Regions from separate parts of the Peribacillus aracenensis genome, predicted to be linked through region 3. Evidence: predicted binding sites of a transcription regulator. Region 3 holds the regulator's gene; each other region holds the start of a gene.
The links. Region 3 encodes LexA, which represses DNA repair genes until DNA is damaged. Its sites were predicted from a motif close to CGAACATATGTTCG; they were not measured.
Positions count from the first base shown of each region.

Region 1: a site for LexA is predicted at 1,643-1,656, ahead of recA (recombinase RecA). Genes of this name have one in related genera too.
Region 2: a site for LexA is predicted at 1,585-1,598, ahead of N0M92_RS25180 (YolD-like family protein). Genes of this name have one in related genera too.

Region 1 is NZ_JANZMJ010000001.1:507,234-510,440, reverse strand. It holds gene rny (ribonuclease Y) at 1-98, opposite strand, end outside; gene recA (recombinase RecA) at 451-1,497, opposite strand; gene N0M92_RS02525 (competence/damage-inducible protein A) at 1,846-3,078, opposite strand; gene pgsA (CDP-diacylglycerol--glycerol-3-phosphate 3-phosphatidyltransferase) at 3,101-3,207, opposite strand, start outside.
Region 2 is NZ_JANZMJ010000038.1:14,839-18,045, forward strand. It holds gene N0M92_RS25175 (hypothetical protein) at 196-693, opposite strand; gene N0M92_RS25180 (YolD-like family protein) at 1,221-1,556, opposite strand; gene N0M92_RS25185 (DNA topoisomerase) at 1,839-2,873, shown strand; gene N0M92_RS25190 (DNA topoisomerase) at 2,852-3,207, shown strand, end outside.
Region 3 is NZ_JANZMJ010000023.1:61,739-64,945, forward strand. It holds gene N0M92_RS20090 (DUF896 domain-containing protein) at 1-108, opposite strand, end outside; gene N0M92_RS20095 (YneB family resolvase-like protein) at 174-830, opposite strand; gene yneA (cell division suppressor protein YneA) at 850-1,161, opposite strand; gene lexA (transcriptional repressor LexA) at 1,317-1,940, shown strand; gene N0M92_RS20110 (LysM peptidoglycan-binding domain-containing protein) at 2,224-2,391, opposite strand; gene N0M92_RS20115 (hypothetical protein) at 2,688-2,975, shown strand.

The sequences.
Region 1 (3,207 bases), on a different contig from region 3:
GCTATTCTACTCTCAAATTTTGATTTGTGAATAAAATAACCAACAACTGCACCGACGATTAGGCCAAGCAAAGTGAAGATGATTGTCATGGGTTCCATCGTTTCACCTCCCCTTGCTATGAACTTTTTACATAAAATGTTGAACTGTCGGCAAGTACATTGCACATAAATTCAATATACAGCACTTAATTTTCAAAATTTTAGTTTGAAAAATTGTAAAATATACATATTAATTGTATAGTTGAGAATTTTTATTGTCAAGCGTTTGTCCCTTTGTATCAATGATTATTCAAGTTTTCTTGATAACAACCATCATAATCTACGGCATTCATTATGGAAGAAGTCTGTAAATCCGATTTCGATGCCCATTAATCCGCTGGAAATTTCGCACTTTTCTCAAAATATACATAAAAGGCCTAAGCAAACAAGCTTAGGCCTTTTCCAAATATCATTAATCAAGCAGTTCAAAATGCTCTTCTGGTTCATTTTCTTCTGGCGGTAATTCATGCTCTCCATCGAGATTATAGTGATCTCTGATTTTCTGAGAAATTTCCTGAGCGATATCCTGATTTTCTTTCAAGAACAGCTTCGCATTTTCGCGACCTTGTCCGACACGCTCTTCATTGTATGAATACCACGAGCCGCTTTTAAGGACGATATCAAGATCTGCACCCATATCGATGATTTCACCTTCTTGTGAAATCCCTTGACCATACATGATGTCAACTTCTGCTTGACGGAATGGTGGGGCAACCTTGTTTTTTACAACTTTGATTTTGGTTTTATTACCGACGATTTCATTACCTTGTTTTAATTGTTCCGCACGGCGCACTTCCAGACGAACAGTTGAATAGAACTTCAATGCCCGGCCACCAGGAGTCGTTTCCGGATTCCCAAACATAACACCGATTTTTTCACGGACTTGGTTAATGAAAATGGCAATGGTATTTGATTTATTAATGGAACCAGACAGTTTTCTAAGTGCCTGAGACATCATCCGGGCTTGAAGACCCATATGGGAATCTCCCATTTCGCCTTCGATTTCAGCTTTAGGAACAAGTGCTGCCACCGAGTCAATGACAATGATATCCACCGCTCCACTTCGAACTAACGCTTCAGCGATCTCTAAGGCTTGTTCACCCGTATCAGGCTGTGAAAGCAGTAACTCATCGATATTCACACCAAGTTTTTCTGAATATGCTGGATCTAAAGCATGCTCGGCATCAATGAATGCAGCCGTGCCGCCAGTCTTTTGTACCTCTGCAATAGCATGTAATGCAACAGTCGTTTTACCGGAGCTTTCAGGTCCATATATCTCAATGACCCGGCCTCTTGGATATCCTCCCACTCCCAATGCTACGTCCAATGCTAAGGAACCGCTTGAAATCGTTGAAATCCTACGATCAGACTGTTCCCCAAGTTTCATAATAGAACCTTTACCAAATTGTTTTTCAATTTGTTTTAACGCCATATCTAAAGCCGCTTGACGATCACTCACTCAATTTCCTCCTCTATATTCAAATAATCGGCTGTCCGATTAAAGGTGTACTTACGTTAGCAATTATTTGAGATCAAGGTTTGTACCCTGTCTCAAAACCTATCTTTACTATATACTCTTTTTACTATTTTGCCAAGCAAAAAGTCGAACATTCATTCGTTTTTTTCTTTCGGGATATTCTTTGTAAAAAAGTGTTTTATCTAAAGGAAATCTCCATTTCGTTTCACTTACTCCCTAAAAAAAACAATTTCATTAAATTAACTTTTTTCTTTTTTTCCCTATTTTTCAAGAAACAAACTTCTAAAACCAAATAAAAAGCAGAGCTGTAAAAAGCTCTGCTTATAGCGTTTATAAATCCCTTAATAGGTAATGACAGCCGTATTTCACACTCCGAATACGGTTTTGCCCCCTGCTTCCTGAAAGATTCAACTCCTTGAAATGAGTGTTTCCATCCCGATAGGAAATGCCAATAAATACTGTACCTACAGGCTTGCCTTCTTGTTCATCCGGCCCTGCAACGCCCGTAAAGCTTATGCCTACATCCGCATCGAGCTTGTTCCGGACATTAGAGGCCATTTCCATAGCACACTCACCGCTGACCACTCCATACTCGGATATGGTATCATCACTGACGCCGAGGACATTAGCCTTCGCATCATTCGTATAGCAGACAATTCCGCCTTTGAAAACTTTACCGGCGCCTGGGATGGTTGTCAGCTGTTCTTGGAACATCCCTCCGGTCAAGCTTTCAGCTGCCGCAATTGAAAGCTTGCGGATCGTTAATTCTTTTACAAGTTCCTTTATTAGCGAAGTATTATCACTTCCATAATGGAACTTGCCGACCCTGCTAAGAATTTCTTTTTCCGCTTCCAAAATAAGCTCTTCGCATTTTTCTTTAGATGAGTCTTTAGCGGTGATCCTTAACGTCACTTCCCCTTCGGCTGCCAGCGGGGCAATTGTCGGATTCGTTTGATTGACAAGGAGATCTTCAATCACCGTTTCCAGTTCGGCTTCACCTATACCGTAGAACCGAAGAACCTTGGAATCGATCCGTTCATGCTTTTCCAATTTATTCATGATTTTTTCATAACCATAACTTAAAAACATCGGCTCCATTTCACTTGGCGGCCCAGGTAGAAGCATATATGTAATCCCAGATTTGGACAAGACCATTCCCGGTGCCATCCCATGATCGTTTGCCAACACTTCACTGCCTTCTAAGACGAGGGCCTGCTTTTTGTTGTTTTCCGTCATCGGACGTTCCCTTTTTTGGAAGTAGGCTTCAATGGATTGCAATGCTTCATCATTAAAAACGAGCTTTTTTCCTATATGGCGAGCAATCGTTTCTTTCGTTAAATCATCTTTGGTTGGACCAAGTCCACCGGTAAAGACAATCAAATTTGCCCTTGATTCAGCGATTTCTATAGCTTGTTGTAAACGGCGGTCGTTATCCCCGACCACAGTATGGTAAAAAACGTTGATCCCCATTTCCGCAAACTGCTGCGATAAGAATCTTCCATTAGTGTTATTGATTTGCCCTAAAAGAAGCTCTGAGCCCACTGCAATGATTTCTGCATCCATCTTTTCAAAACCACCATTCGTTTTACTTTGAATTAACAAATACTTCTTTGTTTTTTATAAAATAATCCAAACCTGACCAGATTGTAAAGATTAATGCAATCCATAATGCGATATTAGCAAAAGGAAGTG
Region 2 (3,207 bases), on a different contig from region 3:
AAGCTATTTGATCAAAAAGAAAAAAGAGCCAGAGTTATGAACTGCACCCCAATTGTTAGATGTTGTCTAACAATTGGGGTGCAGTTCATGCTTTGCAGCTCTTTTTCTGATTGAACTAATTGGGCAAGTTAGTACAAAAAGGACCATTATATATGGATAAAATACATCAAATAAAGAACAGGCTAGGCCCGGTCTTTATTTGATGTGAAGTTTTTCAAAATATAAATTCTGACTACTGCTTATTTGAGGACTACATCCAGACATACTTCCTTGTACGGAATCTATTTGTATAGATGAATAAGGGCTATCAATATATACCTTTGTATGTTTTGACCATTCATCATCACTTCGTCCGATTTTGTATTCTCCTATTAGCTCAACAATTTCATGATAGAGCTTTAACATATCTAAGCAATAAAGTGCAAATTCATCTTTTGACATTCCATCAACTGTTTTTATTCTGTTTCTTATTTCATCAACAGGTAGTTCTGAGGTTCTACCGTTATCCATTTTAAAATTACAATCCAGATTCAATGTTTGTATGTGAATGATTTGTCCTTTCCATTTTATGGACATTACACGTTCGTAAGTATATATGTAGAATATTTTTTTACGCTCCATTTTGTTTTCTACATATTCAACCTCAAACATTTTACCGAGACTTTCTATATCTGTTCTTTTAATTTCTATCAAGAAAAATTCCACCTCAAATACCCATTATACATTAAAAGTAAAGAATAGGGCTTAGAACCCAATTCTATAATGGTAAACTATCATCAGGAACTTCACTGATAGACCTCTACAGTAAAATTAAAAGGATGATAACCCACAATAACAAAGATAAATGCAACACAGGACACCCTAGCGACAAGCAGTAGTAAATTTAACGGATGATGAGAATAAAAAATGTGCTTTTAAGTAAAAAGGAGAGCCATATTTTGGCTCCTTTTAATATTCCGTTGCAATTTTTATGTAAATCAAAATAATATTATGTTAATTTGTGTTACTATTTACCTAAAAAGAGGTGCTTCAATGGATATAATAATTACTTTGTATAATGCACTTGGACAATTAATAGATGATTATTACAAATGCGATGATTTAACAGTTAAAGAAAAAATACAATGTGAGATCATTTTGTTAATAGACGTTATATTAAATTGTGATTAATCATTAGATAATCATTACAAATGATATTCTTCTTAAATCCCTTTTAGTGTTTATTCATGAACCATTATATCTAAGAGATCGGAAAAGAAAATTTTAAGAAAGGTTTGATCTTCAAGCTCAAATGTACTTCCTTTATTAATTGGTTCCAGGTAAACAAAAAAACCTTTTATACTTTTCGGAAAACCATCACTATACAAAGTTATGGTAACAGGCAAAATAAACTCCATTGAATAATTAATCTTATCTTCTATGTCTTGGATTTGGTACTCATCCAGAATGGGTTTAGATTCCCTATAGTAGTCTTGATTAACTTGCTTATGCAATTTTTTCAGTTTAGGGAGCATTAATGCTGGCTGCCACTTTAAGATTCCTCTATCTATATTCATCGAATCACTCTCCTAATTCTATTTTACGCAAACGAACGTTCCTATTAAAGACTCTAAATTTGGATAGGGAATATATCTATAGGTATAAATTGCTATTTTATTTTATTGTTCAATAACTATTAATAAACACTATTGTTTCTTTAAATGCACTTATATAAGCTTTTTTAACTTTGTTGGAAAAGGAATATAAATAGTGCTATTGTTATAAATGTTTATAAATTGTGTTCATTAAATTTTTGTTAATTACCAGGTACTTTATATTAATTGGAAAGTAGGGGATTTTTGAAAACTGTCATTCTTGCAGAAAAACCAAATCAAGCGAAAAAATATGCGAATGCGCTGGGAACAGTAAAGAGAGGAAAAGGTTATTTTGATATTGACTCTAACATAATAAACTGGGACGTCAGTATTATCTGTGGTGTGGGCCATTTAGTTGAGTTATCAAGTATGGATAGATATGGTGAACAATATAAGAAATGGAACATGAATAATCTTCCTTTTCAGCCATCTAATATGCTATATGATGTTAGCGGAAAAACAAGAGATCAGTTTGTTAATGCAAAGAAGCAATTGGAAGAAGCTGATTTAATAATTGTGGCCACAGATCCAGACAGAGAGGGCGAAAACATAGCATACTCTATTTTCTCAATGTGTTCTAAGATAGTAAGAAATACACCTAAAAAAAGATTATGGATTAACTCGATGGTTGATAAAGAGGTACAGAGAGGGTTCAGGAATTTAAAGGATAGCAAGGAAACCTATAATTTTTATGTAGAGGCACAAACTAGACAAATCAGTGATTATTTAGTAGGCATGAATTTCACTCAATATTTTACTCTTTTTGCACAATCAAAAGGCTTATCAGGAATATATTCATTAGGTAGAGTTCAAACACCATGTAATAGTTTAATCGTACAAAATGACAGGGACATAAAAAATTTTAAGGAAGAGATTTTCTATAAATTAATTGGAATGGCAACTAAATATACAAATAATGATAAAGTTAAATTCTTTAGCGAAAAAAAGTATAGAACTAAAGATGAATTGGCTAGTGCTTTATATCCATTCCAACTAGAAGCAAAGATAAAAACTAATATTTTATCTGTACAAAAGGAAATTAAAACGAAAAAAGCTCCTAAGTTATTTAATTTAGGGGGAATTCAAAGCTATTCGAATAAAAAATGGAAATATAGTTTAGATAAATCCCTTAAAATAATTCAATCCTTATATCAAGAAGGCTACCTTTCATATCCTCGAACAGACTCTGATTTAATTACTACTAATGAGGGGAAGAAATTCTATTTACACTTAGTTTAGAGGAAGGTAAAACAAAACCTCCCTCACGACTAACTGAAGCTTCTCTTGGTGGTAAAGGTGGGCTTATGGATAGGTTAGGACTCGGTACCCCAGCAACTAGATCATCTATACTGAAAACGTTAATCGATAGAGAATATGTTAAAGTGGAAAAAACAAAGCTATATCCAACTGAAAAGGGTATTTTACTATATGATCTTACGCAGAATATTCTTTTAGGTAGTCCTGAAATGACAGCAAAATGGGAAGAATATTTGAAGAGAATTGAAGCAGGGGAAGGATCACAAAAAACCTTTTTAAATAATATTAATTCCTTCATTAGTAAAACATTATGGAT
Region 3 (3,207 bases):
CTCACTTCTCAATTGGGTTTGCTCTTTCGCCTCAACTTCCGTCAAACCTTCAGCCTTTGCCTTTTTAGAAAGTTCATTAATACGGGCTAATTTTTCTTTTGATAACATAATTTCGCTCCTTCATAATCTGCGGATATTGTCATGGTATTAAAAAAATAGCGAAATTACAAGTTCTATGATTGACTTTCCTGTGTATTCAATTGATGTTCGAGAAAACGCCTATTCACTGTAGCCTTAGATACATTGTATCCAAAGCCCCTCAAAGTTGCTGCGATTTCTGCAAATGTCAATCCATTGGCCCGAAGTTTAATAATTTCTTCTATAGGAATCTCCTTACGGTCCCTTCCGGTTGAATTCCTTTGATTCTGAAGATTTTTTTGAGGACGATACCCTTTTTCAACGGCCCTTATCATCCCGCGCTTTATTTTTAGATTATGTAGTTTCCTTTGATATTCTTCTACAATTCCGACAATCTGGATGACCATCGCATCCGAATCCGATAGCTCAAGTTCGCCATCGTGTGAGAGCGTATAAATTTTCACATCTTCTTTAAGGATGACATGGAAAAGGGCTATTTTGGCATTCCCTCTTCCCAGCCTCGTTTCGTCCTGGATTAATAGTACTTCAGCTTCTTTGGTTTTAAATAGTTCGAGCATGTCAAAAATGCCATCCCTATTCAACTCATAGCCACTAGCCTGTTCTTTTATTATGGAAATGACTTCAACATCCATCTTTTCTGCCAATTTGACTAATTCATCTTCCTGCCTTGCCAATGATGTTTCCTGTGACTCTTTTTCTGTGCTGACCCTACAATAGATTACCGCTTTCATAATACCCTACCTTCACTGCTTACTGCTCACTGGCCAAATTCTGGACAAGTTCTTCCCCTTTAACCGGTATGACGATGACTTGACCAGGTTTAATCGAATCCGCCCTTACTCCATTATGCTCTTCTATCCAACCAATGAATTCTTTTTTTGTCAAATTTGCTTCTTCATATTCTTCGGCAATTCCCCATAGGGTGTCACCTTCACTTACTTCTATAGAAAGGAAATCATTTTTTTGATCATTGTTCAATGTGCAAGAGAATAAAATTGAAAAGATAAATACTGATCCCGCTAATAGAATCGTATAAATATAATTTTTGTATAATTTTTTCATAAATATCCCTCCAAAGCGAATGTTCGTTCGTATGTTATGACCAAATTATAATACGAACGTTTGTTTCAGTCAACAACAAAATTCGAACTTATGTTTGTATAGAGTTGGGGGCCATGCTATAATATAGCAAAGAACATTGGGGAAGAGGTGCACTAATGACTAAACTATCAAAACGGCAGCAAGATATTCTTGATTTCATTAAAGAAGAGGTTCGCCAAAAAGGGTATCCACCTTCCGTACGGGAGATTGGCGAAGCAGTGGGACTTGCTTCAAGTTCAACAGTACACGGACATTTATCCCGCCTGGAAAGTAAAGGTCTGATTAGACGTGACCCAACCAAGCCAAGGGCCATTGAAATAATGAATTCGGAGGAAGCGAACAATATTCCAAAAGCCAATGTCGTGAACGTTCCGTTACTTGGAAAAGTTACAGCGGGCATGCCTATAACGGCCATCGAGAACATAGAAGAATACTTTCCGCTTCCCGAAAGCATGGTACCGCATGATGACCATGTATTCATGCTGGAAATCATGGGTGAAAGTATGATTGAAGCTGGAATTCATGATGGAGACTATGTCATCGTGAAACAACAAAGCAATGCCAATAATGGAGATATCGTCGTGGCCATGACGGAAGATGATGAAGCCACTGTAAAACGATTCTTTAAGGAACCGGATTACATAAGGCTTCAGCCCGAGAATTCAAATATGGAACCAATTATTTTACGAGATGTTTCGATACTTGGAAAAGTAATAGGCTTATATAGACAAATACACTAAAAGCGCTAACCGCGCTTTTTTTGTTTGTTTAATTTATGTCCCGAATTCTCTCAATATGCATATGGAAGAGTAGGTTTTGATATATTTTTTAATAGAATCTATTTTCATGTGAATATTACATCTTTTATTTCGGATGTACGGATCACTATCCCTCTTGTTATAAATACTTTGGAAAGAAGCTCATTCAAAAAAAAGGAGAGCGTTGAAATACCGTTCCCAGTTAAAATTTCATTCTTAATATTTGGTTCACTTTAATAAGGTTAAGTTCGACCAAGCCATTCCACTATTGAATCTTCACTTGTGTAGAACCATATGCTTTTGCAAGCGCAGAGACGGAATCCCCTTTTTTGACAATATGATAAACTTCCTCGTTACTTGCTTCATATTTAGTTAAATCGCTTATTTCTATAAGGTTCACCAGTTTATCTGTATATTTCGGATCCGAGGCCAAGATGGGTATTTCCTGAATTTGTTCCATACTTGAACGGGACACGGTAAGGTATTCGATTGTTTATGTTGGCAATTTCCGAGTTGTTTTAAACCATTCCCGCGGCCAACCAGAAAAAGCCGTCAATCCATATAATTATATGGATTGACGGCTTTAAAATTGAACTCTGAAAATCTTCAAAACCTGGTTACATAACCTTTTATATATTAGTTTTAAATATGAATTTTTTTATTATAGTATAAAGCCTTGATAAAAAGTAAAAATTAATTTTGAAAACTTCTATTTAAGGTGGTGAAATTATGGACTTCCCAACCATCCATACAAACTTTTGGGATGCAGTAATAGCCATTCCTATCATCATGATTCTTACTCAACTAATTAAGGTCATGTTTCATATTCGCCCAAAATTCATCCCTACCATCGCTTTGGGTCTTGGCTTGTTCATTTCCATTTTCATCAGTCATCGTCATCACTTGGTTGCAGGGATTTTCATGGGCTGGTTTTATGGCTATGCAAGCATTGGCAATTATGCTGCACTTAAAACAGGTATTTTGTCTTATAGAGAATCTTATCAAAAGACAGATTGAACCCGTTGTCTTGCTGCAATTCATGAATCTCTTGTATTGCCACGAGCCCGACTTGCTTCTATCCCCATCGAGCATCCGTTAAATTAATCTCTAAGTTAACAATTACGACTTTAATTTTCCTTTGGCTGAATAACCAACTCTTATGTTAACCAGACCATTATACATTACCCACAAAATACCTTTTCAATTAAGAAAAGGTATTAATCGATAAAAAAGAGGTTCGAAATGCACT